DNA from 3 places in the Pelomonas parva genome. Region 1 is predicted to be linked to each of the others. Evidence: predicted binding sites of a transcription regulator. Region 1 holds the regulator's gene; each other region holds the start of a gene.
The links. The regulator FNR, encoded in region 1, switches genes on or off when oxygen is low (the NO sensors DNR and NnrR bind a similar motif). The targets are predictions, from matches to a motif close to TTGATNNNNATCAA.

Region 1 (10,587 bases):
CCAACTCGTCGCGCAGGAAGGCGATCAGCTTCTTCGCGTTGTCGCTGCCGGCCTCGTACTCGATGCCGGCGTAGATGTCCTCCGAGTTCTCGCGGAAGATGACCATGTCGACCTTGCGGGGCTCCTTCACCGGGCTGGGCACGCCGTCGAAGTAGCGCACCGGGCGCAGGCAGACGTAGAGGTCCAGCTCCTGGCGCAGCGTGACGTTCAACGACCGGATGCCACCGCCCACCGGCGTGGTCAGCGGGCCCTTGATGGAGACGAGGTAATCGCGCGCGGCCTGGACCGTCTCGGCGGGCAGCCAGGTGTCGGCGCCGTAGAGGCGGGTGCTCTTTTCGCCGGCGTAGACCTCCATCCAGTGGATCTGGCGAGCGCCGCCGTAGGCCTTGGCGACCGCCGCATCGACCACCTTCAGCATCACGGGCGTCACGTCCAGGCCAACACCGTCGCCTTCGATGAAGGGGATGATGGGCTGGTCGGGGACGTTCAGCGAGAAGTCGGCGTTGACGGTGATCTTCTGGCCGCCTTCGGGCACCTGGATGTGGGACATGGCTGCTGGCTCTGCGAACGGGAGCGCGGAATGGTCGTGACCCGGCGAGTTTAGGGCGCCTCAGCAGGCCAGCAGCAGCCGCTCCCAGACGCCATGCCCCAGCCCCCAGGCCGCGCCCAGCGCCAGCGCCAGGCCGGCCAGGCGCAGCGCCAGCACGTCGCCGCCCGCACCGCGCCTGAGCAGCCGCGCCCGCCACAGCGGCGCGATGACGAGGCCCGGCGTGCTGGCCAGCGCAAAGCCGGCCATGGCCGCGCCGCCGCTCAGCGGCGAGCCGGACAGGCCGGCCAGCAACAGCGCCGCATGCAGCAGGCCGCAAGGCATCGCCACCCAGGCCATGCCGGTGGCGAAGGCATGACGGGGTTGTGGCCGCCAGCTGACCGCGCCCAGCCAGGCCGGCACGCGGCCGCGCGCCAGCAGCGTCAGGCCGAACAGTAGCAGCGCCGCCTGCAGCAGCGCCCAGGCGGGCTGCAGCAGCGTCACGTTCTGCGACACACGCGCCAGCGCCTCGGCGGAAGCCGCCGCCACCACGCCGCCGGCCGTGTAGCCCAGCAGCCGCCCCGCCAGCAGGCCGACCGGCCGCTTGCCGCCGGCCAGCGCACAGGGCGCGCTGCACATGGCCGCGCAATGCGGCATGCCGGCCAGGCCCATCAGCGTGGCGGACACGATCAGTGCCGCGTCGAGTGCCATCAAATGATCTTGGAGAAGCGCTCGCGGCTGGCGTCGGCCTGCAGGTAGCGGTCGAACACCAGGGCCACGGCGCGCACGAAGTACCAGCCCAGCGGCGTGACCTGGATGGCGCCCGGCTCCAGCACGACCAGGCCTTGCGCAGCCAGCTGCGTCAGCCGCAACAGCTCCGGCGCGAAGTAGCTCGGCACATCGACGAGATACGACGCCGCGATGGACTCGAACTCGACACGGCCCTGGCACATCAGCGCCATGATGACCGCGCGGCGCAGCAGGTCGTCGCGGGTCAGCGCCAGGCCGCGTTGCACGGGCAGTTGGCGCTGGTGCAGCGCGTCCTCGTACTCGTCCAGCGTCTTGGCGTTCTGCGCATAGGTGGCGCCCACGCGGCTGATGGACGACACGCCCAGGCCCACGAGGTCGCAGTCCGGCTGCGTCGAGTAGCCCTGGAAGCCGCGGTGCAGCAGGCCTTGCCGCTTGGCCACGGCGAGCGGGTCGTCAGGCAGCGCGAAGTGGTCCATGCCGATGTAGGTGTAGCCCTCGCCCAGCAGCGCGCTGATGGCGCCGGACAGCATGGCCAGCTTGTCGCCGGCCGGCGGCAGCAACTCGGCGACGATGCGCCGCTGCGGCTTGAAGCGCTGCGGCAGGTGGGCGTAGGCATACATCGCGATGCGGTCCGGCCGCAGCTCGGCGACTTGCGCGATGGTGCGGGCGAAGCTGGCCGGCGTCTGCAGCGGCAGGCCGTAGATCAGGTCGACGTTGGTGGACGCGAAGCCCAGCTCGCGGGCGCTCTGCATCAGCGCGGCCACCTGCGCAAAAGGCTGCACGCGGTGCACGGCCTTCTGCACGGCGGCATCGAAGTCCTGCACGCCGAAGGACAGGCGGTTGAAGCCCAGCAGCCGCAGATGGGCCAGGCGATGCAGGTCGACGGTGCGCGGGTCAACCTCGATGGACAGCTCGGCGCCCGGCAGCAGCTTGAAGCGGCGGCGCAGCGCGTCCATCAGCGTGCTCAGCTCGGCGTCGGACAGGAAGGTTGGCGAGCCGCCGCCCAGGTGCAGCTGCGACACCGGCGCAAGGCCACCCACGGCTTCGGCGACCAGGTCCATCTCCACGTTCAGCGCGGCCAGGTAGGGCGCGGCGCGTTCATGGTGCTTGGTGATGATCTTGTTGCAGGCGCAGTAGTAGCAGAGCTGCTCGCAGAACGGGATGTGCACATAGACCGACAGCGGCTGCGCCGTGCCGCGCTGGCGCAGCGCCTGCAGGTGCTGGGCGCCCTGGTGGGCCTCGACGAAGCGGTCGGCCGTGGGGTAGGACGTGTAGCGCGGGCCTGCCACGTCGTGACGGCGCAGGAGGTCGGTGTCGAGAGTACGGTCGGTGACGGCAGCCATGCCGCCACTGTGCCGAGACAGGCACCGCCGGGCCTTGATCCACGTCAAGGCCGCTGCGCGTCCTCTGGCAAAGAATGCCGTTCATGCTGACCACCCTGCCCCGCGCGATGCCCGTGCCGACAAACTCTGACTTGGCCGCCGCACCCGCCATCGAACCGCTCAAGGTCGCCTGCGCCAGTTGCAACCTGCGCGAGCTGTGCCTGCCGGTCGGCTTGAACGCGGGCGAGATCGACCGGCTCGACGGCCTGGTCAGCAACCGCCGCAGCGTGACGCGTGGCGAGCACCTGTTCCGCAACGGCGAGCGCTTCGAGGCGCTGTATGCCGTGCGCACGGGCTTCTTCAAGACCTGCGTCGGCAGCGAGGACGGCCGCGACCAGGTGACCGGCTTCCAGATGGCCGGCGAGCTGCTCGGGCTGGACGGCATCAGCAGCGACCGCCACCACTGCGACGCCGTCGCGCTGGAGGACTCGTCCGTCTGCGTCATCGCCTACAGCCAGCTCGAAGACCTGTCGCGCGAGTTCACGTCGCTGCAGCACTCCTTCCACAAGATCATGAGCCGCGAGATCGTGCGCGACCATGGCGTCATGCTGCTGCTGGGCAATATGCGCGCGGAGGAGCGGCTGGCCGCCTTCCTGCTGAACCTGACGCAACGTCTGCAGGCACGCGGCTTCTCGCCGTCCGCCCTGGTGCTGCGCATGACACGCGAGGAGATCGGCAGCTACCTCGGGCTGAAGCTGGAGACCGTCAGCCGCACCTTCTCCAAGTTCCAGGATGACGGGCTGCTGGAGGTGAAGCAGCGGCAGCTGCGCATCCTGAACCAGGCCGGGCTGCAGGCGCTGGTCAACAACAGCCGCTGCTAGACGACACCGGCCCTCATGCTGCGCCGCACAAAACCGGGCGTAGGATGGGATTCATGCGTCCCCAAGTCCTGATCATCGGCTGCGGTTTTGGCGGCCTGGAGGCGGCGCGAGCCCTGCGCTCGGCCGATGTCGACATCACCCTCGTCGACAAGACCAACCACCACCTGTTCCAGCCGCTGCTCTACCAGGTGGCGACCGCCGGTTTGTCGGCACCTTCCATCGCCGCGCCGATACGCCACCTGTTCCGGCGCCAGCGCAACGTGACGACCTTGCTCGGTGAGGTGGTTGCCATCGATCCGCAGGCGCGCACGGTCGCGCTGAAGGACGGCGCCACGCTGCACTGGGACCATCTCATCGTCGCCGCCGGCGCCACGCACAGCTACTTCGGCCGCGACGACTGGGCGCCGTTCGCGCCGGGGTTGAAGACACTGGACGACGCCTTCGAGATCCGCAGGCGCGTGCTGATGGCCTTCGAGGCGGCCGAGCGTGAGGACGACCCGGCCAGGCGTGCGGCGCTGCTGCAGTTCGTCGTCGTGGGCGGCGGGCCGACCGGCGTCGAGCTGGCCGGCACCTTCGCCGAGATCGCCCGCCACACGCTGCCGGGCGAGTTCCGCCGGATCGACCCGCGCCAGGCACGCGTGCTGCTGGTGGAAGGCGGCGCGCGCGTACTGCAGTCCATGCCCGAGCGCCTGTGCGAGCGCGCCCGCGAGCAGCTGACGGCGCTGGGCGTGGAGGTGAAGCTGGCGGCCCGCGTGACCGGCATCGACGCCGAGGGGTTGGACATCACGTCGGCCGCCGGCCACGAGCGGCTGCTGAGCCGCTGCATCGTCTGGGCGGCGGGCGTGGCCGCGTCGCCGTTGGGCCGCACGCTGGCCCAGGCCACCGGCTGCACGCTGGACCGCGCCGGCCGTGTCGTCGTCGAGCCGGACCTGAGCCTGCAGGGCCACCCGAACATCCAGGTCATCGGCGACTTGGCCGCCGCGCACAGCCATGTGCCGGGCCGCGAGCCCAGGCCCGTGCCGGGCGTGTCACCGGGCGCCAAGCAGATGGGTCGTTATGCCGCCGCCAACATCCAGCGCCGGCTGCGCGGCGAGGCGACGCAGGCCTTCCGCTACGCCGACTACGGCAACCTCGCCACCATCGGCCGCAACAGCGCGGTCGTCGACCTCGACACACCGGCCGGGCCACTGCGCTTCTCAGGCTATTTCGCGTGGCTGTTCTGGCTGTTTGCGCACGTCTGGTTCCTGATCGGCTTTCGCAACCGCTTCGTCGTGCTGGTGGACTGGGCCTGGGCCTACTGGACGCACGACCGCCATGCGCGCGTGGTGGCGGGTGGCATCAGCGCGGCCAGCCCGGCGAGCGCCGCTGCGGCTTCGGCTCGTCCGCCGGCAGGTTGACGAGCAGCAGCGCCAGGCTGGCGCCCAGGGCGATGACGCCCCAGAAAATCAGGAAGCTGAGCGTGTAGACAGCCTGCGCCGACAGCTCCACCGGCGCGCCGCCGAACCAGCGCAGTTCGTGCGGGTCGACAACGGCGAACACCATCGCCTCCAGCACGCCGGCCGCGAGGAAGGACGACCAGGCCACCGCCATCGCATAGCGAGCGATGCGCGACGGCCCCGGTGCGCCGGTCACGGCTTGGCTCCAGGCACCACGCCGGTAGCGGCATGGTTGCGCGCGGCCTGGGCGGGCGCGGCATCGGTCGTCGCACGCGTCACCAGCGGCGGGTCGGGGTGGCGGATGGCCAGCGTCACCGTGACGATGCTGGCGAGGATGACCGCCACCGGGCCCGACACGACGAGCCAGACCATGGGCTCGCGCCAGGCGGAGGAGTGAGGGGTGAGTTGGGCCATGGTGGGCTCCTTAGTTGTCGATGCCGTCGGGCCGAGCGCCGGGCCGCTCCCAAGCCGTCCCCTTGGGGGACCGACCAGGCGTGCCCGCGTGCAGCGGCGCGGGACTGGGCGAGGGTCGGCGTCATCAGCGCGGCACGACGAAGGTGGATTTCTCGGCGACGCTGTCGCCCGTGGCGCTGCGCACGACCCAGCGAATGGGCTGGGCGCCGGGCTTGAGCTGCTGGGCGGCCTCGGGCGGCAGGCGCAGCGCGACGGTGACCCAGCGCGCCTCGGTCGGGGCCAACGTGACGTTGGTGACGCTCGTACCGGGGCTGACCTGCAGCCCGGCCAGGCCGTCCGCCGCGACGCTGAGCTGCTGCGGCGCCTCGGTGGCATTCATCAGCTGCAGACGGTAGAGGTTCTCGATCCAGCCGTCCTCGACCTGCCGGGCCAGCGTGGCGCGGTCGCGCACGATGTCGACGCGGAAGTCATGCCGGCTCATCAGGCTCCACAGCACGGCCGTGCTCAGGCCCAGCAGCAGCGTGCCGTAGATCAGCACGCGCGGCCTGAAGATGCGGCGCCAGCGCTCGGCGCGCGTGAGCTGGCCGGCCATGCCGTTCTCGGTGTCGTAGCGGATGAGGCCGCGCGGCGTGGCCATCTTGTCCATGACGCCGTCGCAGACGTCGATGCAGGCGGCGCAGCTGATGCACTCGTACTGCAGGCCCTCGCGGATATCGATGCCCGTGGGGCAGACCTGCACGCACAGGCCGCAGTCGATGCAGTCGCCGACGGCCTGGCTGCGTGCCTCGCTCTTCTTGTTCCGCAGCGCGTTGTTGCCGCGCGGCTCGCCGCGGGCGGGGTCGTAGCTGACGATCAGCGTGTCGCGATCGAACATCGCGCTCTGGAAGCGCGCATAAGGGCACATGTACTTGCAAACCTGCTCGCGCATGAAGCCGGCGTTGCCATAGGTGGCGAAGCCGTAGAACAGCACCCAGAAGGCCTCCCAGGGACCGAGCGCCAGGCCCAGGAGTTCACGGATGGGCGTGAAGTAGCCGACGAAGCTGAAGCCGGTGAACAGCGCCAGCGCCACCCACGCGAGCTGCTTGCCGCCCTTGCGCCAGAACTTGTTGAATGACCAGGGCGCCTTGTCCAGCTTGAGCCGCGCATTGCGGTCGCCCTCGAACCAGCGTTCGATGAGCACGAACAGCTCGGTGTAGACCGTCTGCGGGCAGGCATAGCCGCACCACACCCGCCCCGCCACGGCAGTGAACAGGAACAGCGCATAGGCCGAGATCAGCAGCAGGGCCGTCAGGTAGACGAAGTCCTGCGGGTAGAGCACGAAGCCGAAGACGTAGAAGCGCCGCGCGGCCAGGTCGAACAGCACGGCCGGGCGGTCGCCCCAGGTCAGCCAGGGCAGGCCGTAGAAGACCAACTGCGTCAAGGCCACGCAGGCCCAGCGCAGGTTGGCGAAGCGGCCGCGCACGCTGCGCGGGTGGATCTTGTCCTCCGACTTGTAGAGGCGGATGACGGCTTCAGAGTCCATTACTGGGACAAGCCCCAGACGTAGGCAGAGAGCACGCGGATCTGCTCCGGCGTGAGCCGCTCGCCATGCGCGGGCATCTGGTTGTGCTTGCCGCCGTTGATCATCGCGACGATGGCGGGCTCGCCCCAGCCGTGCAGCCAGACCTTGTCGGCCAGGTTGGGCGCGCCGAGCGCCGGGTTGCCCTTGCCGCCCATGCCGTGGCAGGCCGCGCAGGCAGCGAACTTCGGCTTGCCGAGCTGGGCGTACAGCGGGTTGTGCGGGCTGCTGGAGAGCGACAGCACGTAGTGGGCGACATTGCGCACGTCGTCACTGGTGCCCACGGCGGCAGCCATCGGCGGCATGTTGCCTTCGCGGCCCTGCGTGATGGTCTCGCCGATGGTCTCGAAGCTGCCACCCCAGAGCCAGTCCTTGTCGGTCAGGTTGGGGAAGCCCTTGGAGCCCTTGGCGTCGGCGCCGTGGCAGGTGGCACAGTTGTTGGCGAACAGGCGCTCGCCGATCGCATGGGCCTTGGCGTCCTTGGCGAGCTGCTCCGGCGGCATGTCGGTGAAGGCGGCATAAACCGGCGCCATCGCCGCGCGCGCCTGGGCCACGTCGGCCTGGTGCTCGTTGACGCTGGTCCAGCCCAGCGAGCCGGACACGCTGCCCAGGCCGGGATAGAGCGCCAGGTAGATGCCGGCGAAGACGACGGTCAGCACGAACAGGCCCATCCACCACAGCGGCAGCGGGTTGTTCAGCTCGCGCAGGTCTTCGTCCCAGACATGGCCGGTGGTGTTGTCGGCCGCAGCGGGCTGCCGGCGGCTGGCGATGATCAGCAGCGCGAGGCAGGCCACCAGGCCCAGCACGGTGGCGGCGGCGACGAAGATGGACCAGCCGTCGTTGAAAAAGTCGCTCATTGATCGCCCCCTTCAAGCGGCAGGTGCGCTGCGGCCTCGAAGCGGCCACGCCAGGCCCAGACGACGATGCCGATGAAGACGGCCAGCGACACCAGGGTCACGGCCACGCGCAGTTCATTGATTCCCACGGGGAGCCTCCTTCTTCGACGCAGCGCCGGCCGTGCCCAGCACCTGCAGATAGGCGACGAGTGCGTCCAGTTCGGTCTTGCCGGCGGCGGCCTGGGCCGCACCCTCGACCTCGGCGTCGCTGTACGGCGTGCCCAGCGTGCGCAATGCGCTCAACCGTGCAGGCAGCCCGGCGGCATCCACCGGCGCACTGGCCAGCCAAGGGTAGGCCGGCATGTTGGACTCCGGCACCAGGTCGCGCGGGTTGAGCAGGTGGATGCGATGCCAGTCGTCGCTGTACTTGCCACCGACGCGGTGCAGGTCGGGCCCGGTGCGCTTGCTGCCCCACTGGAAGGGGCGGTCGTAGACGAACTCGCCGGCCTTGGAGTACTCGCCATAGCGCAGCGTCTCGGCCAGCAGCGGACGGATCATCTGCGAGTGGCAGTTGTAGCAACCCTCGCGCACATAGATGTCGCGGCCCGCAACCTGCAGCGCCGTGTAGGGCTTGAGCCCGGGTGCGGCCTGCGTCGTGGAGCGCTGGAAGAACAGCGGCACGATCTCCACGAAGCCGCCGACGAAGACCGTCAGCAGCACCAGCACGATCATCAGCAGGTTGCTGGTCTCGATGCGCTGGTGGCCGGTGACTTTTTCAGTGTTGTTGTTGCTCATGTCGACCTCCTCAAGCGTGTGCCATGACCTGGGGAATGCGCACGCGCTCCGGCTTGCCGGCCTGCACGGTCTTCACCACGTTCCAGACCATCACCAGCATGCCGGCCAGGTACATCAGCCCGCCCACCAGCCGCGTCACGTAGAACGGCCAGGTCGCCTTGACGCTTTCGACGAAGGTGTAGACCAGCGTGCCGTCCGGGTTGACCGCGCGCCACATCAGGCCCTGCATGACACCGGCGATCCACATCGCGGCGATGTAGAGGACGATGCCCAGCGTCGAGATCCAGAAGTGCAGCTCGATGGCGCTCTTGGAGTGCATCTCGGTGCGACCATACATGCGCGGGATCAGGTGGTAGAGCGAGCCCATCGAGATCAGCCCCACCCAGCCCAGCGCACCCGCGTGCACGTGACCAACGGTCCAGTCGGTGTAGTGCGACAGCGCGTTGACCGTCTTGATCGACATCATCGGCCCCTCGAAGGTGGCCATGCCGTAGAAGGACAGCGAGACGATGAGGAACTTCAGGATGGGGTCGTCGCGCAGTTTGTGCCACGCGCCCGACAGGGTCATGATGCCGTTGATCATGCCGCCCCAGCTGGGCGCCAGCAGCACCAGGCTGAAGATCATGCCCACGCTCTGCGCCCAGTCCGGCAGGGCCGTGTAGTGCAGGTGGTGCGGGCCCGCCCACATGTAGGTGAAGATCAGCGCCCAGAAGTGGACGATGGACAGGCGGTAGCTGTAGACCGGCCGCTCGGCCTGCTTGGGGATGTAGTAATACATCATCCCCAGGAAGCCGGCGGTCAGGAAGAAGCCGACCGCGTTATGGCCGTACCACCACTGCACCATCGCATCCTGCACGCCGGCATAGGCCGAGTAGCTCTTCCAGAACGTGACCGGCAGCACCGCGCCATTGACGATGTGCAGCAGAGCCACGGCCAGGATGAAGGCGCCAAAGAACCAGTTGGCCACGTAGATGTGGCGGATCTTGCGGCGCCCCACGGTGCCGAAGAAGACGATGGCATAGGCGACCCAGGAGACGGCGATCAGCAGCGCGATGGGCCACTCCAGCTCCGCGTATTCCTTGCCGCGCGTGAAGCCCATGGGCAGCGTGATGGCCGCACCGACGATGACCGCCTGCCAGCTCCAGAAGTGGAACCAGGCCAGCATGGGCGCGAACAGCCGCGTCTGGCCGGTGCGCTGCACGACGTGGTAGCTGGTCGCCATCAACGTGCAGCCGCCGAACGCGAAGATGACAGCGTTCGTGTGCAGTGGCCGCAGGCGGCCATAACTCAACCATGAGATGCCAAAGTTCAGCTCCGGCCAGGCCAGCTGCGCGGCGATGAACACACCCACCGCCATGCCTACCACCCCCCACAGCACGGCAGCCAGCGCGAATGCGCGTACTGGCCCGTCCTCGTATGTCGTCCCGGTGCTTGCCGGGACTCTCTCGTTCGCCATCGCGACTCCTTCAGTCTGATGCGAACGATTCTTCTCGGCGGAGGCACTAGGCGCCTTGATCCTCATCAAGCAGGATGCGTTCAGCCTCGTTTTCGAAGCCATCCAGTTGCCCGTCGTGCACGGCCCAGCCGAATACGGCCACGATCAGCAGCACCAGCAGGACCGAGAAGGGGATGAGGAGGTAGAGGATGTCCATCAGCGGTTCAGGCGTTGGGCATTGAGCACGACGAACAGCGAGCTGGCCGCCATGCCAATGCCGGCCGCCAGCGGCGGCAGCAAACCGGCCAGCGCCAACGGCACACAGGCCAGGTTGTAGAGCGCCGCCCAGGCCAGGTTCTGGCGCAGCACGCGGCGGGTCTTCCTCGCCAACGTGAGCGCCTGCGGCACGGCCATCAGCCGGTTGGACAGCAGCAGCGCATCTGCCGCGCTGCGCGCCAGCATGGCGCCCTGCCCCATCGCGATGCGCACATCGGCGGCCGCCAGCACAGGTGCGTCGTTGATGCCGTCGCCCACCATCAGCACACGTTCGCCAGCGGCCTGCCAGTCGCGCACGGCGGCGAGCTTGGACTCGGGCGTCGCGCCGGCCCGCCAGTGGGCGATGTCCAGCGCTGCG
Region 2 (10,587 bases), on a different contig from region 1:
GCTTGCCAGGATGCCCGACAGCGGCGGGAAGGCCAGCCAGCCGGTCTTGGCGAACTCGCCGACGAACAGCGAGATCATGACCAGGATGGCGCCGCCGGCCGTCATCCAGAAGCTGAAGTTGTTCAGGAAGGGGAAGGCCACGTCGCGCGCGCCGATCTGCAGCGGCACGACGTAGTTCATCAGGCCCGTCACGAAGGGCATCGCGACGAAGAAGATCATGATGACGCCGTGCGCCGTGAAGATCTGGTCGTAGTGATGCGGCGGCAGGAAGCCGGCGTTGTCACCGAAGGCCATGGCCTGGTGCAGGCGCATCATGATGGCGTCGGCAAAACCGCGCAGCAGCATGACGATGCCCAGCAGCATGTACATGATGCCGATCTTCTTGTGGTCGATGCTGGTGATCCAGTCGCGCCACAGCGTGCCCCAGAGGCGGTACTTCGTGATCAGCGCGAAGACGAAGAGACCGCCGAGGACGACGGCGATGAAGGTCGCGACGAGGATGGGCTCATGGATGGGCAGTGCATGCAGGCCCAGCCGGCCGAAGACCGGGTGGAGCTCTTCAGGGTAGACGGTCATCGACTTCTCTCAGTTCTTCGGCGCAACGCCCGTGGTGGTGGCGTCGATCTCGATGGGCAGACCCAGCGGGTTGGTCGGCGTGCACAGGGCCGCGACGACGATGCGCTCGCGCTTCGCGCCGTCCGCGTCACGCCAGGGGCTGCGCATCGTGCTGGCCAGGCCGCCCTTGCCGGCGCCACCGGCGGCGTCGATGGCCATCATCTGGCTCACGCACATCTTCCGGTCGTCGACGCAGCGGTCGACGATGGCGCCCCACAGGCCCGGCTCGACGCTGGCGAAGCGCTGGACGGGGTCCTTGGTGCTGGGCTGTTCGAGCTTCATGTAGTCGGCGCGCGTCAACGTGTTGCCGCCGGCCTTGTTCTTCCCGACCCAGGCCGCGAAGTCCTCGTTGCTCAGGCCGTGGAACTTGAAGCGCATGTCCGAGAAGCCGGCGCCGCTGTAGTGGGCGGAGAGGCCGTCGTAGATGCCGGCCTTGTTGATGACGGCGTTGAGCTGCGTCTCCATGCCCGGCATCGTGTAGATCATGCCGGCCAGCGCGGGCACGTAGAAGGTGTTCATCACCGTCGTCGACGTGAAGCGGAAGCGGATGGGCCGATCCACCGGCGCCGCCAGTTCGTTGACCGTCGCGATGCCTTGCTCGGGGTAGATGAACAGCCACTTCCAGTCCATGGAGACGGCGTAGACCTCCATCGGCTTCACGTCGGCGGGCAGCGGCTTGTTCTCGGAGATGCGGTCCAGCGGGCGAAAGGGGTCCAGCTTGTGAGTGCTGATCCAGGTGATCGCGCCCAGCGCGATGATGATCAGCAGCGGCGCGCCCCAGATGACCAGCTCCAGCCGGGTGGAGTGGTCCCAGTCCGGGTCATAGGTGGCCTCGGTGTTGGACTGGCGGTAGCGGAAGGCGAAGTACAGCGTCAGCGCAATCACCGGCACGATGATCAGCAGCATCAGCAGCGTCGACGTGACAATCAGCTGCGCCTGTTGTTGCGCGATGTCGCCGTGAGGCTTCATCACGATCCAATCGCAACCAGACAAAGCGATGCTGGCCGACAAGACCAGGACGCTGTTGAGGAGAGACTTTTTGGGATACATCCTGAGTCGCCCGCAAGGGTTAACGATCTTGCACGCTGCGACGGAATGTAAGTTGATTGAGGCAAATCAACGAGTGGACATTTTGTCCTAGGCAAACACGGAGACAGGCCCTAAATGGCGATGAGCAGTACCTTCCCAACACCCCAGTCCGGCCCCGTGGCCAAGCGCAGCGACGAGGACCTGGCGCCCGGCGATATCGCCGTCGGCGTCATCATCGGCCGCGCTTCGGAGTACTTCGACTTCTTCGTTTTCGGCATCGCCGCGGTGCTGGTCTTCCCGCAGGTGTTCTTCCCCTTTGAAGACCGCCTGACCGGCACGCTCTACGCGTTCCTGGTGTTTGCGCTCGCCTTTGTCGTGCGCCCGATCGGCACGCTGATCGGCATGGAGATCCAGCGGCGCTACGGCCGCTCCGCCAAGCTGACCGCTGCGCTCTTCCTGCTCGGCTGCTCCACCGTCGCCATGGGCCTGCTGCCCAGCTTTGCCGAAGTCGGCAGCACGGCCATCGTGCTGCTGGCGCTGTGCCGTGTCGGCCAGGGTCTGGCGCTGGGTGGCTCCTGGGACGGCCTGCCCTCGCTGCTGGCGCTAAACGCACCCCCGCACCGCCGCGGCTGGTACGCCATGCTGGGTCAACTTGGCGCGCCGCTGGGCTTCTTCGTTGCCTCCGGCGTGTTCCTGTACGTCTACAGCAGCCTCGACAGCAAGGACTTCCTCTCCTGGGGCTGGCGCTTCCCCTTCTTCACGGCATTCACGATCAACGTCGTTGCGCTGTTCGCCCGCCTGCGCCTGGTCGTCACGCACGAGTACGAGAAGCGCATGGAAGAGCATGAGCTGGACCCGGCCTATCTGCACCAGCTGCTGCCCGCACAAGGCCACCACATCGTCATCGGCGCCTTCGTGGCCCTGGCCAGCTACGCCCTCTTCCACCTGGTGACGGTGTTCCCGCTGTCCTGGGTCGCGTTGTCTGACGCGGACGGCATCGAGGGCTTCATGAAGATGGAGCTGCTGGGTGCCGCCTTTGCCGCTGCGGCCATGCCCATGTCCGGCCTCATCGCCGACAAGGTCGGCCGCCGCAACTTCCTGGGCACGCTGGCCATCGCCATCGGCGTGTTCGCGCTGTTCGCCCCGCTGATGCTGGGCGGCGGCAAGCCCGGCCAGGCGGCGTTCATCCTGATCGGCTTCGTGCTGCTGGGCCTGTCCTATGGCCAGTCGGCCGGATCGGTCACGTCCAACTTCCTGCCGCACTTCCGCTACACCGGCGCGGCGCTGACGGCCGACATGGCCTGGCTGCTGGGTGCGGCCTTCGCGCCCGTCATCGCGCTCTACCTGTCGTCGCGCTTCGGGCTGGTGTCGCTGAGCGTCTATCTGCTGTCGGGCGTGGTCTGCACGCTGCTGGCGCTGCGGGTGAACAAGCGGCTGCGGGCGGCGGCGGTCGTGCAGGACTGACGCTTGCCTTCATGCACAGAGCGGGCTTCGGCCCGCTTTTGCTTTATCGGACAGAGAACCCACCATGGCCCTGACGCTGCACTACCACCCGCTGTCTTCCCACTGCTGGAAGCTGCTGATTGCGCTCGACGAACTGGGGGCTCCCTACCAGCCCCAGATCGTCAACCTCGGGGACCCGACTGCTCGCGCGGCCTACGCCGTGCTGTGGCCCACCGCGAAGATCCCGCTGCTGGTGGACGGTGACCGCGTCGTGCCCGAGACGGCCATCCAGATCGAGTACCTGAACCGTCTCATGGCGGGCAAGCTGCTGCCGGTCGACTTTGATGCGCAGCTGCAGGTGCGCCTGTGGGACCGCCTGTTCGACTGCTACGTAATGGACCCGATGCAGCGCTACATCGCCCAGCTGCTGCGCCCCGAGGCCGAGCGGGATGCCAAGGCCATGTCGGCTGCAGTCGACGCTCTCGGCATGGCCTACGACATGATCGAAAGCCGCATGGGCGACCACGACTGGGCGGCGGGCAGCGACTTCAGCATGGCCGACTGCACGGCAGCGCCGGCACTCTTCTACGCGGCCACCATCCGGCCGTTTTCAGCCGGGCACACCCGGCTGGGCGCCTACTTCGAGCGCCTGCTGGCCCGCACGTCGGTCTGGCAGGCCATCGTGCAGGCGCGGCCCTGGTTCCAGTACTACCCGCACCGGCAGGCGCTGCCGGCGCGCTTTCTTGGTAGTTAGCCCAGCACCTTCCGTGCGTTCTGGAACATCCGCAGCCACGGGCTGCGAGCGCTCTTGTCGCCCGACGTCCAGCTGATCTGCACATTACGGAACACGCGCTCCGGGTGCGGCATCAGCGCCGTGAAGCGGCCATCCGGCGTCGTCACCGAGGTCAGTCCGCCCGGGCTGCCGTTCGGGTTGAACGGGTAGGCCTCGGTCGCCGCACCGTGGTTGTCGACAAAGCGCATCGCCTGGATAACCTTGGCCGCGTCACCCTGACGCGCAAAGTTGGCGAAACCCTCGCCGTGCGCGACGGCGATCGGCAGGCGGCTGCCTGCCATGCCCTGGAAGAACACGCTGGGGGACTCCAGCACCTCGACCAGCGACAGGCGGGCCTCGAACTGCTCGCTCTGGTTGCGCGTGAAGCGCGGCCAGGCATCGGCGCCCGGGATGATGGGCGCCAGCGCGGCCAGCATCTGGCAGCCGTTGCAGACGCCCAGCGCCAGCGTGTCCTTGCGGGCGAAGAAGGCGCGGAACTGCTCGGCCAGCACGGGGTTGAACATGATCGACCGCGCCCAGCCTTCGCCAGCGCCCAGCGTGTCGCCATAGCTGAAGCCGCCGCAGGCGACGAAGGCTGCGAAACCGTCGAGCTTGACCGCGCCGGATTGCAGGTCGCTCATGTGCACATCGAAGCTGTCGAAGCCGCCTTGCGCCATCGCGTAGGACATCTCGACATGCGAGTTGACGCCCTGCTCGCGCAGGATGGCGACCTTGGGGCGGGCGCCGGTGGACACGAACGGCGCCTCGGGCGTGAAAGACAGGTGCACATGCAGGCCCGGGTCGTCGGCCTTGCCGGCCGCCGCGTGCTCGGCATCGGCGCAGGCCGGGTTGTCGCGCAGCTGGGCAATGCGCCAGCTCACCTCGTCCCAGGTCTGCTGCAGCGTCGTCAGGTCGGCCGCAAACACCTTCTTCGCATCGCGCCACACCTCCATCTGCCGCGCCGCATTCGGCTTGGCGACGACGTGTGAATGCTTCGACAGCCCGTGCGCGCGCAGCACCTGCATGACGGCATCGCGGTCGGCCGCGCGGACTTGAATCAGCGCGCCCAGTTCCTCGCTGAACAGCGCCCTCAGCGTCAGTTCCTCGCGACGGGCGCCGACCTGGCCGGCCCAGTTCTTCGAGTCCCCGATGTCGGCGCGGCTGTCGCTGATGCCGTCGCCTTCCGTGACCAGCATGTCCACGTTCAGGCTCAGGCCGGTCTGGCCGGCAAAGGCCATCTCGCAGGCAGCCGCCCACAGGCCGCCGTCCGAACGGTCGTGATACGCGAGTAGCTTGTCGGCCGCACGCAACTCGTTGATCGCGTTGACCAGCGAGACCAGCAGCTGAGGTTCATCCAGGTCCGGCACGTCGCTGCCGAACTGGTTCAACGTCTGCGCCAGGATGGAGCCCGCCATGCGGTGCTTGCCTTGGCCCAGGTCGACGAGGATGGCGCACGAGTCCTCGCGCTGCCACTGCGGCGTCAACGTGCCGCGCACGTCGGCGATGCTGGCGAAGGCCGTGACGATCAGCGACACCGGCGCGGTGACCTGCTGGCCCTCCCACTTGGTACGCATCGACAGCGAATCCTTGCCGACGGGAATCGAGATGCCCAGCGCCGGGCACAGCTCCATGCCCACGGCCTTGACGGTGTCGAACAGCGCGGCGTCCTCGCCCGGCTCGCCGCAGGCGGCCATCCAGTTGGCGCTGAGCTTGACGCGGGGAAGTTCGATGGGCGCGGCCAGCAGATTTGTAAGCGCTTCGGCCACGGCCATGCGGCCCGAGGCCGGCGCGTTGACGGCAGCCAGCGGCGTGCGCTCGCCCATGCTCATCGCCTCGCCGGCAAAGCCGTTGAAGTCGGCCAGCGTGACGGCGCAGTCCGCCACCGGCACCTGCCAGGGGCCGACCATCTGGTCGCGGTGGTTCAAGCCGCCCACCGTGCGGTCGCCGATGGTGACGAGGAAGCGCTTGCTGGCCACGGTCGGGTGGCGCAGTACGTTCAGCGCTGCCTCTTCCAGCTTCACGCCAGTCAGGTCCAGCGTGCCGCCATCATGCGCCACGCGGGTCACGTTGCGCGAGGTCTTGGGTGGCTTGCCGAGCAGTACGTCCATGGGCATGTCGATGGGGAGGTCCTCACCATCGGCAAGCTTCAGTTCACGCGCCTCCGTCGTCACGCCGACGACGGCGAACGGACAGCGCTCGCGCTCGCACAGCGACTTGAACAGCTCCAGGCTCTCCGGCCCGATGGCCAGCACGTAGCGCTCCTGGCTCTCGTTGCACCAGATTTCCTTGGGCGCCAGGCCCGACTCTTCCAGCGGCACCTTGCGCAGGTCAAACCGCGCGCCACGGCCGGCGTCGTTCACCAGCTCGGGGAAGGCATTGGAGATGCCGCCCGCGCCGACGTCATGAATCGCCAGCACCGGGTTCTCGGCGCCCAGGCCCCAGCAATGGTTGATCACCTCCTGCGCGCGCCGCTCGATCTCGGGGTTGCCACGCTGCACGGAGTCGAAGTCCAGGTCGGCCGTGTTCGTGCCCGCCGCCATCGACGACGCGGCGCTGCCGCCCATGCCGATGCGCATGCCGGGGCCGCCGAGCTGGATCAGCAGCGAGCCGGCGGGGAATTCGATCTTCTTCGTCAGGTCCGAGCGGATCGTGCCCAGTCCGCCGGCAATCATGATGGGCTTGTGATAGCCGCGGCGCAGGCCGGCGACGGTCTGCTCGAACACGCGGAAATAGCCCGCCAGGTTGGGCCGGCCGAACTCGTTGTTGAAGGCAGCGCCACCGAGCGGGCCTTCGATCATGATCTGCAGCGCCGAGGCGATATGCGCCGGCTTGCCGACCGGGTTCTGCTCCCACGGCTCGCTCAGGCCCGGCAGGTGCAGGTTGGACACCGAGAAGCCCGTCAGCCCCGCCTTGGGTTTCGATCCGCGCCCCGTTGCCCCCTCGTCACGAATTTCGCCGCCCGCGCCGGTCGAGGCGCCCGGGAAGGGCGAGATGGCCGTCGGGTGGTTGTGCGTCTCCACCTTCATCAACACCTCGGCCTGCTCCGTGCGGGCCACATAGGCGGCGCCGGCCTGGGGCGCGGGGATCCAGCGCTCGATGGCATGGCCTTGCATGACGGCCGCGTTGTCCGAGTAGGCGATGACCGTGTGCTGCGGGTTCAGCTTCTCGGTGTTGCGGATCATGCCGAACAGGCTCAGCGGCTGCTGCTCGCCATCAACCGTGAACGACGCGTTGAAGATCTTGTGCCGGCAGTGCTCGCTGTTGGCCTGCGCGAACATCATCAGCTCGACGTCGCTGGGGTTGCGGCCCAGCTTCGTGAAGTTGGTTTCCAGGTAGTCGATCTCGTCGCTGGAGAGCGCCAGACCGAACTCCACATTGGCCTTTTCCAGCGCGGCACGGCCGGCGCCCAGCACGTCCACATGGGCCAGCGGCTCGGCGGTGCGTTCATCAAACAGATGCGCCGTGTCTTCGCGGCTGAAGCAGGCTGACTCGGTCATGCGGTCATGCAGCAGCGCGGCGCAGGCGTTCAGCTCGTCCTGGTTCAAAGGCTTGGCGCCGCCCAGCAGCCCGCTCTTGGTCGCCACGCGGTACTCAACGACGCGCTCCACGCGCTTGAGCGTGAAGCCACAGTTGCGGGCGATGTCGGTCGCCTTGGACGCCCAGGGGCTGACCGTGCCGAAGCGCGGCGTGACGACGACCAGGTCACCTGCCGCGCCTTCAAGGGCCGGCTCGCCATAGGTCAGCAGCGCGGCGAAGCGCTGGCGCGTCTCGGCGTCCAGCGGCGAGTCCGTCCAGACCCAGTGCACGGCGCGGGCGCTGATGCCCGTGATGCGCGCATTGACCTCTTGCAGCCGGGCCAGCAAGGCCTGGGCGCGGAAATCGGAAAGAGCGTTGCCGCCCTCGAAATGGGTCAGATGCGGGGTCAGGGCCATGAAATCCGGGGAGGCTGGGCGCGGGCGGGCGCGCGGTTCTCGGAAGGGCACGCGCCCTTGGGCGAGCGGCGGCGTGCGGAAGCGCGGGATTCTACTGAGCGCGCAGCTTCGGCAGCAGCATCGCGCCAATCAGCAACCCACCCACCACCATCGCCATCACGATCCCCGGCACATTCAGCATGCCCAGTGCAAACGTGAACGCGCCCAGCAGCACGGCCGCCAGCACGACGCCCACCATGCTGCCCCGCCCGCCCTGGATGGCCACGCCGCCCAGCAGCGCGATGGTGATGGCGTCCAGTTCCCAGCCGGCCGCCAGGTTGGGCCGGGTGCTGCCGATGCGGCCCGTCAGCAGCACGGCCGCAAGGGCTGCGGCGATGCCGGCGAAGACGAACAGGCCCAGCCGGTAGCGGTCCGCCGCGATGCCACTGAAGCGCGCGGCGACCGGGTTGGAGCCGACGGCGTAGACGCGCCGGCCGTGCACGGTGCGGTGCATCCACACCGCCACGCCCGCAGCAAACAACAGCGCGACGGTGAACTCGATGGGCACGATGAGCCACTCGACGCCTATCAGGTCGCCCAGCGTGCCATTGCCCAGCACGCTCAATGCCTCGGGGTAACCAGTGACGGCCTGGTCGCCCAGCAGCACCAGCGCCAGGCCGCGATACAGCGACAAGGTGCCGATGGTGACGACGATGGACGGTAGGCCCCGCTTCGTGACCAGCCAGCCGTTCAACAGCCCGCAGGCAGCACCCGTAGCGACGGCCGCGAGCAGCATCAGCGGCAGCGGCGCCCCGGCCTGCATGGCCAGGCCCATGGCCAGCGACGACAGCGCCATCGTCGCGGCGATGGACAGGTCGATCTCGCCGGCCACGATGAGCATGGCCATGGCCATCGCGATGATGAGTCGCTCGGACATGTTGACCGTGCTGTCGGCCAGCGCGTAGGGCGACAGGAAGCCCTCGATGCCGAAACCGAAGGCGACGTAGAGGATGAGCAGCAGCCCCGCCAGCGCGCGCTCCCAGGGGGTGAAGGCCTTCATGACGAGCGTTGCTCCAGGATGGGCAGGCCCTTGCTGGCCCGCGCATTGGCGTTGAAGGCGACGGACAGCAGGATGACCGCGCCGGCAATGGCCTGCTGCCAGAACGGCGAGACCTGGATGACCGGCAGCGCCGCGTTGACGACGCCGATGAACAGCACACCCAGCATCGCGCCGCACACCGTGCCGATGCCGCCGGCGATGCTGACGCCGCCGATGACGCAGGCGGCGATGACGGTCAGCTCGTAGCCTGCCGCCAGCTCCGTGAACGCGATGGCGTAGCGCCCCACCCACAGCAGGCCCACCAGCCCGGCCAGCGCACCGGACACGGCATAGGCCTGCAGCAGCCGTGTGCGGTGCGGGATGCCGGCGACCACGGCCGCGTCCGGGTTGTTGCCCAGCGCCCTCACCTCACGCCCCGCCGGCCCCCAGCGCAACCATGCGGCCACGGCGGCGACGGCCAGCGCGGCGATGAGGATCAACGCCGGGATGCCCAGCCACTCGGCGCGCGGCAGCGCCTTGATCCCCGCGTGCACGTCCTGCTCCGACACCCAGGCGCCGCCCGAGGCCACGAACACCGCGCCGCGGTAGAGCGCCATCGTGCCCAGCGTCACGACGATGGGCGGCAGCCCGGCGTGCGCCACCAGCAGGCCGTTCACGACGCCCAGCAGCGCGCCCAGGCCCAGCGCCAGCAGCATCAGCAGCGCGATGGGCATGCCGGGGAAGGCCTGGCCCACCAGTGCGCAAGCCATGCCCGTCAGCGCCAGGTTGGACGCCACGGACAGGTCCACGCCGCGCGTCAGCAGCACGACGACCTGGCCGGCCACGAGCATGGCCAGCAGCGCCGACTCGTTGGCGATGTCCAGCCCGTTGCGGAAGGTGAGGAAGATCGGCGCGCGCCACCCCACCAGCAACACGATGGCCACGGTGGCGCCGAGCAGCAGTTGGTCGCGTTTCAACATGATTGCGTCTCCACGCCCGAGGCCGCCGCCACGATGGCCTCGGCCGGCGCGCCGTGCGCAAACTCGGCCACCATGCGGCCGCGCCGCATGACGATGACGCGGTCGGCCAGGTTCATCGCCTCGGGCAGCTCGGACGACACGAGGATGACTGCCAGGCCTTGCTGCACCATCTGCTCGATGAGTTCATAGACCGCCTGCTTGGCGCCGATGTCGATGCCCTTGGTCGGTTCGTCCAGGATGACGACGCGTGGCTGCAGGCCCAGCCATTTGGCGATGACGACCTTCTGCTGGTTGCCGCCGGACAGGCTGCCCACGGCCAGGTCTTGCGACGCGGTCTTGATGCGCAGGCGTTCGATCAGGCCCTGGGCAAAGCCGTGCTCGCGCACGGCCGACAGCCAGGGCCCGCGCGACAACTTGCCATGCCAGGCATGGCGCGGCCCGGCCAGCGCCGGCAGCGTCAGGTTGGCGCCGACCGACATGTCCAGCAGCGCGCCCTGGCCGCGCCGGTCCTCCGGCACATAGGCCAGGCCGGCGGCGATGGCCTGTGCCGGGTCGTGCAGGTCCACCGCACGGCCGTCGATCTCGACGCTGGCGGTCGCATCCGGCTTCAGGCCGATCAGCGCCAGCATGGCCTCGCTGCGCCCGGCGCCCACCAGGCCGTAGAAGCCCAGCACCTCGCCGCGCCGCACGTCGAACGACAGGTCCGCGAACTCGGTCGGGTGACTCAAGGCCTGCACGCGCAGCGCCACGTCCCCGGCCGAGCGCCGGCGCGACGGGTAGATGTCGTCCACCTCGCGG
Region 3 (10,587 bases), on a different contig from region 1:
GGTAGTCGGGCTCCAGCAGGTCGTTGATCGCAACGACCTCGATGTCCTTGAAGTTCGCGACAGCGGCACGGAACACCATGCGTCCGATGCGGCCGAAGCCGTTGATGCCGATCTTGATGGTCATGGGAAGAGTCTCCAGAGGAATGAAAAATTCTCGCGCGGGGCGCCGATTCTCAGCGATCCGCAGGGTGGGGTGGTTTCAGACCGATTTCAGCCAGGCCTCAGCCCAGCTTGATCGTCCCGCAAGGCACGTCGATGAACATCTGCGCGCCCAGCAGGCTCTCGAACTGCTCCGGCTTCAGCGCCAGCTCCAGCTCCTCCATCCAGGCGATGAAGCCGCGCCGGTTCGGGTTGGGCGTGCCGGTTTCGGTGACGCCGTTGGCAATGGCCGGTCGGCCCAGCGAGAAGCGCAGCCGGAACGGGCAACCCATGGTGTCCAGCTCGAAGTTGACCGGCCGGGCGTCGGCGTTCCTGACCATGCCGAGGAAGGTGACGATGCCGACGTCCTTGAATGCATAGCCGCGGTTACCTTCCATGTGAACGCTGAAGGTTTGCTGAGTCGTGTATTTCGCACCTGGGTCCAGACAGGGCACGCGGTACTCGGCCACGTGGTACAGGATGTCGCTGCGATAGCGGGCGTTGAGCGTGTTGTAGACGACCGTGACCACGGGCGGCCGATCGGGCGCAGTGAACGCCATGTTGACGACGAGATTGCCGTTCTTGATTTCGCGCTGAGACCCTGGCGGCGGAGGCGCCGGGCCGAGCCACAGCGACTGGGACGGCGTGCGCAGGCAGGCGCCGTACCGCGCATCGGGCGGCTGTGGCAGGTTCAGTGGGGCGGACGGCTGAACGTCGCCGTCGGCGACGGCCTGGAAGCTAACCTCTTGAATCAGCTCGACCGTGCTGCCCGCTTTCAGGCAAGGCAGGCGGAATTGCTGCGCATAGTGTTCCGCCGCCTCCCGCAACTTGTCCGAACCGGCGGAGAACAGAACTTTCACCTCCGGCTCGCGCTTTGCATCGGTGAAGGTCACCTGCACGCGGTAGAGGCCGTTGTGGCGCAGCGTCATCGCGCCATCGGGGTATTTGGGCGCGGTGGGCCGCTCCAGGCAGGCCAGCGTGGCCTCGCCGCTGCGGTCGTCGAGTGCCGTCTGCGCGTGAGCGCCTAAGGCGCACAGAGCGAGGGCCGATGCGGTGAGGATGCTGCGCATGTCGAACTCCCTGTTCTTTGTGACAGGGCCGCTTTGTAGCGCAGGTTTGCGGCTTACTTTTTCTTCAGCACTGCCTTCACGGTCGCCGCCACGTTCTCCGGTGTGAAGCCGAAGTGCTTGAACAGCACACCGGCCGGTGCCGATTCGCCGAAGGTGTCGATGCCGACGACGGCGTCCACGCCGTACTTCCACCAGAAGTCGCTGACGCCCATCTCCACCGCCACGCGCGGCAGGCCCTTGGGCAGCACGTGCTTCTTGTAGTCCTTGTCCTGGCGGTCGAATACGTTGGTCGACGGCATGGAGACCACGCGCACCTTGATGCCGTCTTCGGCCAGCAGCGCCTTGGCGGCCATGGCCAGCTGCACCTCCGAGCCCGTCGCGATGATGACGGCCTTGGCCTTGCCCTTGGGCGGCTCGGCCAGCACGTAGGCGCCCTTGGCGATTTCGTCGACGTTGGTCTTGGGCGAGTAGGTCAGGTTCTGGCGCGACAGGGCCAGCAGGCTGGGGCGCTGCGCGTTGCCGATGGCCATGGTCCAGGCGACGACGGTCTCGGTCGTGTCGGCCGGGCGCCAGACGTCCAGGCCGGGGATCAGGCGCAGCGAGGCGACATGCTCGATGGACTGGTGCGTCGGGCCGTCTTCGCCCAGGCCGATGGAGTCGTGCGTCATCACGTGGATGACGCGCGTCTTCATCAGCGCGGCCATGCGGATGGCGTTGCGGCTGTAGTCGCTGAAGGTCAGGAAGGTGCCGCCATAGGGGATGAAGCCGCCGTGCAGCGCCACGCCGTTCATGATCGCGGCCATGCCGAATTCGCGCACGCCGTAGTTGATGTGACGGCCGTTGTTGGGCGTGCCGTCGGCACCGATGCGCAGGTTGGGCGTGTGGCTGGTGTTGGTCAGGTTGGAGCCGGTCAGGTCGGCGCTGCCGCCCAGCAGTTCGGGCAGGGCGCCGGTGAAGGCTTCCAGCGCCAGCTGGCTGGCCTTGCGGCTGGCGACGGTCTGGCCTTCCGTGTGGGCCTTGATGACGGCGTCCACGGCGACCTGCGCGAAGTTCTCGGGCAGCACGCCGGCCATGCGGCGCTGGAACTCGGCGGCCAGCTCGGGGTGGGCTTCGGCATAGGCGTCGAAGCGCGTGTCCCAGGCGGCTTCCACCTTGGCGCCGCTGTCCTTGGCGTCCCAGGCGGCGTAGACCTCGGCCGGGATGACGAAGGGCTCGTGCGTCCAGCCCAGGGCCTCGCGCGTCAGCTTGATTTCTTCCGCACCGAGCGGCTCGCCGTGGGCCTTGCTGGTGTTGGCGCGGTTGGGCGAGCCCTTGCCGATGTGGGTCTTGGCGATGACCAGCGTCGGCTTGTCGGTGCTCTGCTTGGCCTTGCCGATGGCGGCGTCCAGCGCGTCGACGTCATGGCCGTCCACCGGGCCGACGACGTTCCAGCCATAGGCCTGGAAGCGCTTGGCGGTGTCGTCGGCGAACCAGGGCGCGACCTGGCCGTCGATGCTGATGCCGTTGTCGTCGTAGATGGCGATCAGCTTGTTCAGCTTCCAGGCGCCGGCCAGCGATGCGGCCTCGTGGCTGATGCCTTCCATCAGGCAGCCGTCGCCCAGGAAGGCGTAGGTGTGGTGGTCGACGATCTCGTGGCCTTCGCGATTGAAGTCGCGCGCCAGCAGCTTCTCGGCCAGCGCCAAGCCCACCGCGTTGGTCACGCCCTGGCCCAGCGGGCCGGTGGTCGTCTCGATGCCGGGGGTGATGCCCACTTCCGGGTGGCCCGGCGTCTTGCTGTGCATCTGGCGGAAGTTGCGCAGCTCGTCGATCGGCAGCTCGTAGCCGGTCAGGTGCAGCAGCGCGTAGATCAGCATGGAGCCGTGACCGTTGGACAGCACGAAGCGGTCGCGGTTGGCCCACAGCGGGTTGGCCGGGTTGTGCTGCAGGTGGCGGCCCCACAGCGCCACAGCGATGTCGGCCATGCCCATGGGCGCGCCCGGGTGGCCGGAGTTGGCCGCCTGCACCGCGTCCATCGCGAGTGCGCGGATCGCGTTGGCCATCAGGGTGGGGGAGGCGGTCGATGCAGTCATGGCCGGGGCTTTCTTGGGATGGAGCAAAACGCGGGATTCTACGGAGGGGGCGTGTCACGGCTTGATCCAGCGCAAGGTTCCGGCGTCGCCCTTGCGCGACGCTCGGCGGCATGCCCGCCTTGACCATGCCACTCGCCGTTCGCGTCATCCGCGCCGAGCACGACGCCCTGGCGGCCATGCTGCGTACCGTGCCGCTGCTGCTGGCCGCGCAGCAGCGCGCCTGCACGCCGCCGGACTTCGGTGCGCTGCGGGCCATGCTGTTCTACGTCGACGAATTTCCTGAACGCTTGCATCACAAAAAGGAAAGCGAGCTGCTGTTCCCGAAGCTGCGCGCGCTGGCGCCCGCGTTGCGCGACACGCTGGACGACCTGGAGGTGGACCACGCCCAGGGCGAACGCGCCATCCGCGAGCTGCAGCACAGCCTGCTGGCCTGGGAGCAGATGGGCGAGGCGCGGCGGGAGAAGTTCGAGCAGCAGCTCAAGGTCTATTCGGCGCGCTACCTGCGCCACATGAAGCGCGAGGAGACGGAGATCCTGCCGCGTGCCGTGCAACTGCTGAGCGCCGACGACTGGGCCGATCTGGACGAGGCCTTCGGCAGCCACCAGGACCCGCTCGCGCCGCGCGCGGGGCAGCCGGTGGACGAGGCCTATGCGCCGCTGCGGCAGCGCATCCTGGCGGCGCTGCCGGCGCCGTTCGGGTGGGGGCCGGCGTTGGGGACTTAGGCGGGTTCGGCTTCCGGGGCTTGAATGGCGCGGACGATGAAGCGAAAGCCCACGTCGTCGCGGCGCTCGTCGCGGGTGATGCGGGCGACGGCGGCCGAGCGGGCCTGTACGAAGCTGCTGCGGAAAGAGCCACCGCGCACGGCGTACAGGCCGGTTGCGGCGCCGGGCAGGCCTTCGGGGTTCATCCAAGCTTCGGAGGTCCTCTCGTTTGCGTCCAGCCAGTCGCGGCAGATTTCAGCCACGTTGCCGTGCATCTCGTAAAGACCCCAGGCGTTCGGCGGCAGAGAAGCAACCGGAACGACAGCATCGTTCTCTGCGTTGACGAGCAGCGAATTCGCCTCGTCGCCGAAGGCATAAAGCGTCCGTGTTCCCGCGCGACATGCTGCCTCCCATTCGGCCTCGCTGGGCAGTCGGACCTCGCAGCCGGGCAGGCGTTGCTGCAACTGCGCCAGCCAATGCTCGACCATCTCGGCGCTGACGCCCGTGACGGGCCGCCGGCCGTCGCCGCCGGCCGAGGCGCTGCCCGTCGCCTGGTGCCAGAAGTCCAGCGTGCAGGCTGTGTCCGCGATCCAGAACCCCCGCATCAGGCTGACCGTGCGCAGCTGCCTTTCTTCTGGATGGCCGTTTGGCGAGCCCATTGCCAGCTTGCCCTGGGGCACCCAGCGCAGGCGCTGCTGGAAGCCGCCGACCTGCAGCTTGGCATAGACGCCGTACTGCTCGTCCGAACCGACGGCGATGCCAACGCCCTGCGTCAGGTCTTCCAGCCGCCGCGACGCGCAGGCCCAGCCCCGGGGGATGTGCCATTGCTCCGCGCCGTGGCTCTGCATGCTGTCCAGCCAGAGGCTGTCGTCGCCGATCAGCGGCGGCGCCAGAAAGGTCAGCCCATCGCCCACCCGCACATCGTGGGCCCAGGGTGGGCGCTTCAGCACTTGCAGCACAGGCCGCCCGAATCCCATCAGCAAGTCGTACACCGCCGCCTGCGACAGATGCGGCCGCAGCTCCTGCAGCAGGAACTGCGTCGCGTCGGCCGGCGCTTCGCGGGCGATCCAGTCTTGCAGCTGCGCAGTCAGCCGGCCAGCGCGCAGCAGGTCCCACAAGGTCTTCGGGAAGACCTTGTTGCGCAGCGCCGCGCCCTCGCGGGACAGCGCCACGCGCACCAGCTCCAGCTCGCCGGAGTCCACCGCCTCCGCCAGCGCGCGCTCGTTCTCCAGCCGTGCCGGCTGGGGTGCGTCGGTCGGTGGCGCAGGCTCAACAACTGCCGACGGGACGTCCATCTTCGGCTCGGGCAAGGTGGCTTCGAAGGCGGCCGGCGTGATCGAAGGCGGGGCCACGTCGGTGGCCGGCGGCTCCGGCGCGACTTCGATCTCGGTGAACACCAGCAAGGCCCCGAGTGCCGTGACCGTCAGCTCGGCCTTGGCGTGCAGACCCCCCACCCGCGCCAGCAGCTCCAGCAGGTCGAAGCCCGAGCGGTTGTGCATGACCGCCTCGCACAGGTCGGGCAGGCGCTGCAGCACCAATTGGTGATGCAGCTTCACCGGCGAGTCGACGCCGCGCGTCTGCGCCTGCAGCGCCTGGCGCAGCCCGGCAAGGTCGCGGAACAGCGCGTCGCCACGCCAGGTGGCCAGCGTGAGCAGGTATTGCGCGCCGTGCAGCCGCAGGAAGCGGTACAGCGCCGGCGCAAACAGCTGCAGCGCGCAGACGATGGCCAGCCATTCGCGCCGGTTCGGCGTCCTGGCATCGCCCTCGCCCAGCGACTCGGCCAGCGCCAGCAGCGCGGCCATGCGGTAGAGCTTGCGCGGCACGCCCGGCGTGATGGCGGCCACCAGGACGGCCAGGTCATTGGGTTGGCCGGCCGGGTCGGCAAACCACGCCGGCCATTTGCCCGCCATGAACTCGCGCGCCGCCGCGCCGGTCGGCCTGGGCAGCCGCACCGGCAGGTGCACCAGCTTCTCCAGATATTCCGCGCCGGTGATGGGCGTCATGCCCTCCTTGCCTTGCAAGGAGTAGTCGCGGTAGCGGTGGGCGATGCCGCGTTCGATGACCTCCTCGTCCAGCGCCAGCACGAAGGCGCAGCCTTCCACCTCCAGGAACAGCTTGATCGCCTCCAGCACCTCCACGGCCTTGTCGGGCAGGCAGCGGTCCAGGTCGTCGACGAGGAAGATCAGGTTGACCTGCACGCTGGGTGCGGCCGCGACCTCGCCGGTGAGGAACCATTCCCAACCCGCGCGCAGCCCGTAGACGAAGTCGGTCAGCCCGCTGGCGCCGCGCCTGAGCAATCGCTGGCGATGTGCGCTGAGCGCCGAAGGGTTGCGCCCCGTCACGGCCTTGAGGTTTTCCAGAAAGTCGTAGTACAGGCTCTGCAGCTGGTTGATGGGCGTGTCCAGCCGCCGCGCATTCGCCCGCAGCTTGCGGCGCGAGGCCAGCACTTCCCAGACGCCTGGGTTGGGCTTGCCGTCGGCCGGCTTGAGTTCCGGCAGCTTGACCGCCGCACCATGCGCGGTCAGCGCCGCCTGCAACAGGTCGCGTCCGCCATGCTGGTAGACGACCTGGGCCAGATCACCAAGCAGCAGCAACTGGTCGGACAGCTGCTCATGGCGCTTGATGTCCGTGCCCAGGCTGTCGTCGATCGCCTTGCGCAAACACTGCTGGGCCACGCGCAGCAGCGGCACCAGCAGGTGCTCCTCGCGCTCGTAACGCCAGGCGTTGAAGGGTACGACAACGGTCAGCGCCTGCTCGCCCTCGCCCTTGCTGCGGTCTTGCAATGCGTCCGCCACGGTCTGCAGCAGGCGGCTCTTGCCAGCGCCCCATTCGCCGAACACACCCACCACCAGGGCCGGCTCGGTGCTGCTGCCGGCGCCGGGCTGCAGGCTGGCGACCAGTTCCGCGACGATGCGCTGCGCCAGCGCGGCGTGGCCGAAGGAGAGCGGGGCGGCGGGCATGGGCGGATGCTAGGCCCGCCGCCCAGGCCTCAGGCGGGGAGCTTCCGCTCGATGGTGGATGACAGCCGCCGCAGCCGCCCCGTCTGCGCCCAGGCCTCCAGGCCGCTGCGGGCGTCTTCGCGCAGCTCGTCGGCGCTCGCGGCCGTGGCGTCCAACAGGCCCACCCAGGCATTGCGGCCCACGTCCTTGGCCTCGTACAGCGCCGCGTCGGCCAGGTCGATGGCGGCATGCCAGTCCAGCGCGCCGGGCAGCGCGGTGCACAGCGGGAAGGCGCAGAAGCCCACCGAGCAGCTCAGCGACAGCCGGTAGCCGCCGTCCAGTTCGAAGGGCTGGGCCGCGACGGCCTGGCGGGCGCGCTCGGCCACCTCGGCGGCGCGGCTGCGCGGCGTTCCGCGGGCGACGATGAGGAACTCCTCGCCACCCCAGCGCACCAGGTAGTCTGTGGCGCGGAAGACCTGCTCCAGCCGGCCGCGCATCTGCGTCAGCACGGCGTCGCCGGCCATGTGGCCGTGGGCGTCGTTGATGCGCTTGAAGTGGTCCATGTCGACCAGAAAGAACAGCAGGTCGTGCTCGCTGCCGCCGGGGCTGGGCATGCTGGCGATGGGCTCGTAGTGCCGCTCGGCCAGCGCCACGTCGGCGGGCAGCTGGCGGTCCAGGAAACGGCGGTTGCGCAGGCCGGTCAGCGGGTCGGTGAGGCTGGCTTCCTCCAGCTCGACGGACTTGGCGCTCAGCTCGGCCGTGGCGGCCTCCAGCGCCTGGGTGCGCTCGTGGACATGGGCCTCCAGCACGCGTTGGCGGCGCAGCAGCCAGCGGGTGCGCATGCGCACGATGCCGAACACGGCGGCGACGGCGGCCAGCACGGCCAGCGCCTGCGCCCAGAGCGTCTGCCACCAGGCGGCGCGCACCTCCACGTCGAAGACCAGCTCGTTGGCGCCCCAGGCGCCGTCGCGGTTGCTGCCCTGCACATGCAGCCGGTAGTGGCCGGGCGACAGGTTGGTGTAGGTGGCCGTGCGGTTCATCGCGTTGGCGTCGGTCCAGCCGTGGTCCAGGCCCTGCAGCCGGTAGCGGTAGCGGTTGCGGCCGGGCTGGCTGTAGTCCAGCGACGTGAAGGCGAGGCTGAAGGCGCGCTCGCCCGGCGCCAGCACCAGGGGGCCGGCGGGCAGCGGTCGCTCCTCGCCCTCCACACGCAGCTCGGCGGCCACCAGCGGCGGCTTGTAGGTCCACGGTGCGAAGCGCTCGGGGTCGATGACCAGCAGCCCGCGCGCGCCGCCGAACAGCAGCCGGCCGTCGTCCAGCGGCGCGTAGGCGCGGAACCAGCCCGTGCCCAGGTCCGCGCCGTCGGCTGCCCCCAGCTCACGGCGCTCGCCGTTCCTGGGGTCGTACATGTTGCGCTGCGACCAGATGCGGCCGCGCTTGTCGAACAGCAGGTTGGCACCGAAAGCGCCGCCCACGTCCGACGCCGCGACCGCCTCGAAGCGCGCCTGGCTGCCCCGGCTTTCCACCAGCCGGTGCAGGCCGGTGCCGGTGTCGACCCAGAGCCGCCCGGTCGAATCCACGGCCATGCCCAGCACGGTCTGGCCGGTCAGGCCCTTGGCGTCCACCCATTCGGCCACGGGCTCGGCGTCACCCGGCTGGGTGATGCGGAACAGCCCCGCCGCGCCGCCGGCCCACAGGCTGCCATCGGGCAGGCTGGCGAAGGCGTTGACCTCGCCGGTGCCGCCCACCAGGCCGGCCGTGGCGACCGGGCGCAACTGCGGCTGCTGCGGCGTCCAGTGCAGGATGCCGTCCAGCGTCGCCACCCACAGCCCGCCGTCGGCGCTGGCATGGAAGCGCCGCGGCACGGCGTTGCCGCTGCGCAGCGTTTCCTTCCAGCGGCCCTGGTCGTCGAAGCGCAGCACCTGCGTGTCGACGGCCACCCAGACCGCGCCGTCGCGCGTCTGGCTGAGTGCATTGACGCGCCCGGCCGGCAGGCCCGCGCTGCCCGGCGCGATGTGGCCGACGGGATGGAGCTGGCGGTCGCGCCGCTCGATGCCGCCGGCCAGCGTGCCCAGCCAGACCTCGCCGTTGGTCAGCTGCAGCACGCTGCGCACGTCCAGCGCGGCCGGGCCGATGGCGTCGCGCACCATCGAGAAGCCCGGCAGCGGCGGCACGTGGCGCATCAGGCCGCCGCCGTAGCTGCCGGCCCAGACGGTGCCGGAGGGGTCGCGCAGCAGCGCGCGCACGTCGCTGCGCGGGGCCGTGTCGGGCATGCGCTCGATGAGGGCGCCGTCACTGGCGCGGCGCCGCGACAGGCCCGAGGCATCGCCGAACCACAGCTCGTCCGGGTCCGGCTGGGCCATGGCCATGACGGGCCAGACGCTGGCGCTGGCGTCCGCCTGGGCGCCGGTGCTGAAGGGCAGGGGCTGGCCGGTGGGCGACAGCGCATGCAGGCGGCCCTGGGCCGTGCCGACGATGATGCGGCCGTCCATCGCCTCGGCCAGCAGCGTGACGAGCTGGTCGCCCATGCCGACGTCCAGTGTCTCGATGGGCCCGTCCACGGCCTTGCGTGCGATGCCGCGCCACGTGCCTATCCACAGCGTGCCCTGGCGGTCCACCAGCAGCGTCTGCACGCGCGTGTCGGGCAGGCCGTCCGGCGGGCCGCGGTGGTGGGTGAAGCGCTCGCGCTTGACGTCGAAACGGTCCAGCCCGCCGCTGCCGCCCAGCCACAGCGTGCCGTCCTTCTCCAGCGCCAGCGTGCGCACGGTGTTGGCGGCGGGGGCGGTCTCGTCGGCGGAGTTGCCGTCGCGCGCCCAGCGGGCCCAGCGGCCGGTGGCCAGGTCCAGCCGCACCAGGCCGCTGTTGCCGGCGGCCACCCACAGCCAGCCGCGCGGGTCGGGCAGCAGCGAGCGCACGAACTGCTCGGGCAGCAACTGGCCGTCGGGGCTGCTGAGCGGGTAGCGGCGGAAGGCGTAGCCGTCGAAGCGCACCAGCCCTTCCGGCGAGCCGGCCCACAGCAGGCCGCGCGCATCCAGCGCCAGCGCCGAGACGACGTTGTCACGCACGGCGCCGGCCTCGCCGATGACCTCGAAGCGCGGCACGACCGCGCCCGCCGCGCCGGCCAGCCCCACGGCAAGCAGCAGGGCTGCGCACCCTTTTGTCATCCAGACCCTCATGGGCCGGCATTCTCAGGCACCAAACGGGCTTGGCTGGGCGGGTCTTGCCCTCAGGCGACGTGAATGATTCCCTGCCTCATGTCATGAGGAGTGCTCTAGCTGCAGCCGCCCGGTGGCGGCCCAGTCGGCCAACGGCAGGCGGGCGTGCTGGCGCAGTTCGGCCTCGTCGGCGGCGGTCGCAGCCAGCAGGCCCACCCAGGCGTCGCGGCCCTCCCGCTTGGCCTGGTAGAGCGCGGTGTCGGCCAGGTCCACGGCGGCACGCCAGTCCAGCGCGCGCGGCAGCTCGCGGCACAGCGGGAAGGCGATGAAGCCGACCGAGCAGGTCAGCGACAGCTGCGCGCCGCCGTCCAGCGCAAAGGGCTGGCCGGCGATGCACTGCCGCGCACGCTCGGCCAGCTCGGCGCCACGGTCGCGCGGCGTGTCGCGGGCGACGACGAGGAACTCCTCGCCGCCCCAGCGCACCACGTGGTCGGACGCGCGGAACACCTGCGCCAGCC

Region 2: a site for FNR is predicted at 1,722-1,735, ahead of cyoA (ubiquinol oxidase subunit II). Genes of this name have one in related genera too.
Region 3: a site for FNR is predicted at 3,339-3,352, ahead of ACG00Y_RS07985 (hemerythrin domain-containing protein). Genes of this name have one in related genera too.

What each region holds. Positions count from the first base shown of each region.
Region 1 is NZ_JBIGHV010000002.1:717,780-728,366, reverse strand. It holds gene icd (NADP-dependent isocitrate dehydrogenase) at 1-550, opposite strand, end outside; gene ACG00Y_RS06875 (urease accessory protein UreH domain-containing protein) at 611-1,237, opposite strand; gene hemN (oxygen-independent coproporphyrinogen III oxidase) at 1,237-2,619, opposite strand; gene fnr (fumarate/nitrate reduction transcriptional regulator Fnr) at 2,727-3,479, shown strand; gene ACG00Y_RS06860 (NAD(P)/FAD-dependent oxidoreductase) at 3,533-4,876, shown strand; gene ACG00Y_RS06855 (hypothetical protein) at 4,818-5,111, opposite strand; gene ACG00Y_RS06850 (nitrogen fixation protein FixH) at 5,108-5,329, opposite strand; gene ccoG (cytochrome c oxidase accessory protein CcoG) at 5,454-6,851, opposite strand; gene ccoP (cytochrome-c oxidase, cbb3-type subunit III) at 6,851-7,744, opposite strand; gene ACG00Y_RS06835 (cbb3-type cytochrome oxidase subunit 3) at 7,741-7,872, opposite strand; gene ccoO (cytochrome-c oxidase, cbb3-type subunit II) at 7,859-8,518, opposite strand; gene ccoN (cytochrome-c oxidase, cbb3-type subunit I) at 8,529-9,974, opposite strand; gene ccoS (cbb3-type cytochrome oxidase assembly protein CcoS) at 10,021-10,170, opposite strand; gene ACG00Y_RS06815 (heavy metal translocating P-type ATPase) at 10,170-10,587, opposite strand, start outside.
Region 2 is NZ_JBIGHV010000001.1:47,170-57,756, forward strand. It holds gene cyoB (cytochrome o ubiquinol oxidase subunit I) at 1-576, opposite strand, end outside; gene cyoA (ubiquinol oxidase subunit II) at 586-1,665, opposite strand; gene ACG00Y_RS00240 (MFS transporter) at 1,780-3,108, shown strand; gene ACG00Y_RS00245 (glutathione S-transferase family protein) at 3,173-3,841, shown strand; gene purL (phosphoribosylformylglycinamidine synthase) at 3,838-7,791, opposite strand; gene ACG00Y_RS00255 (ABC transporter permease) at 7,883-8,830, opposite strand; gene ACG00Y_RS00260 (ABC transporter permease) at 8,827-9,789, opposite strand; gene ACG00Y_RS00265 (sugar ABC transporter ATP-binding protein) at 9,783-10,587, opposite strand, start outside.
Region 3 is NZ_JBIGHV010000003.1:81,667-92,253, reverse strand. It holds gene gap (type I glyceraldehyde-3-phosphate dehydrogenase) at 1-124, opposite strand, end outside; gene ACG00Y_RS07995 (energy transducer TonB) at 222-1,208, opposite strand; gene tkt (transketolase) at 1,262-3,277, opposite strand; gene ACG00Y_RS07985 (hemerythrin domain-containing protein) at 3,403-3,999, shown strand; gene ACG00Y_RS07980 (SUMF1/EgtB/PvdO family nonheme iron enzyme) at 3,996-6,938, opposite strand; gene ACG00Y_RS07975 (ligand-binding sensor domain-containing diguanylate cyclase) at 6,968-10,078, opposite strand; gene ACG00Y_RS07970 (two-component regulator propeller domain-containing protein) at 10,172-10,587, opposite strand, start outside.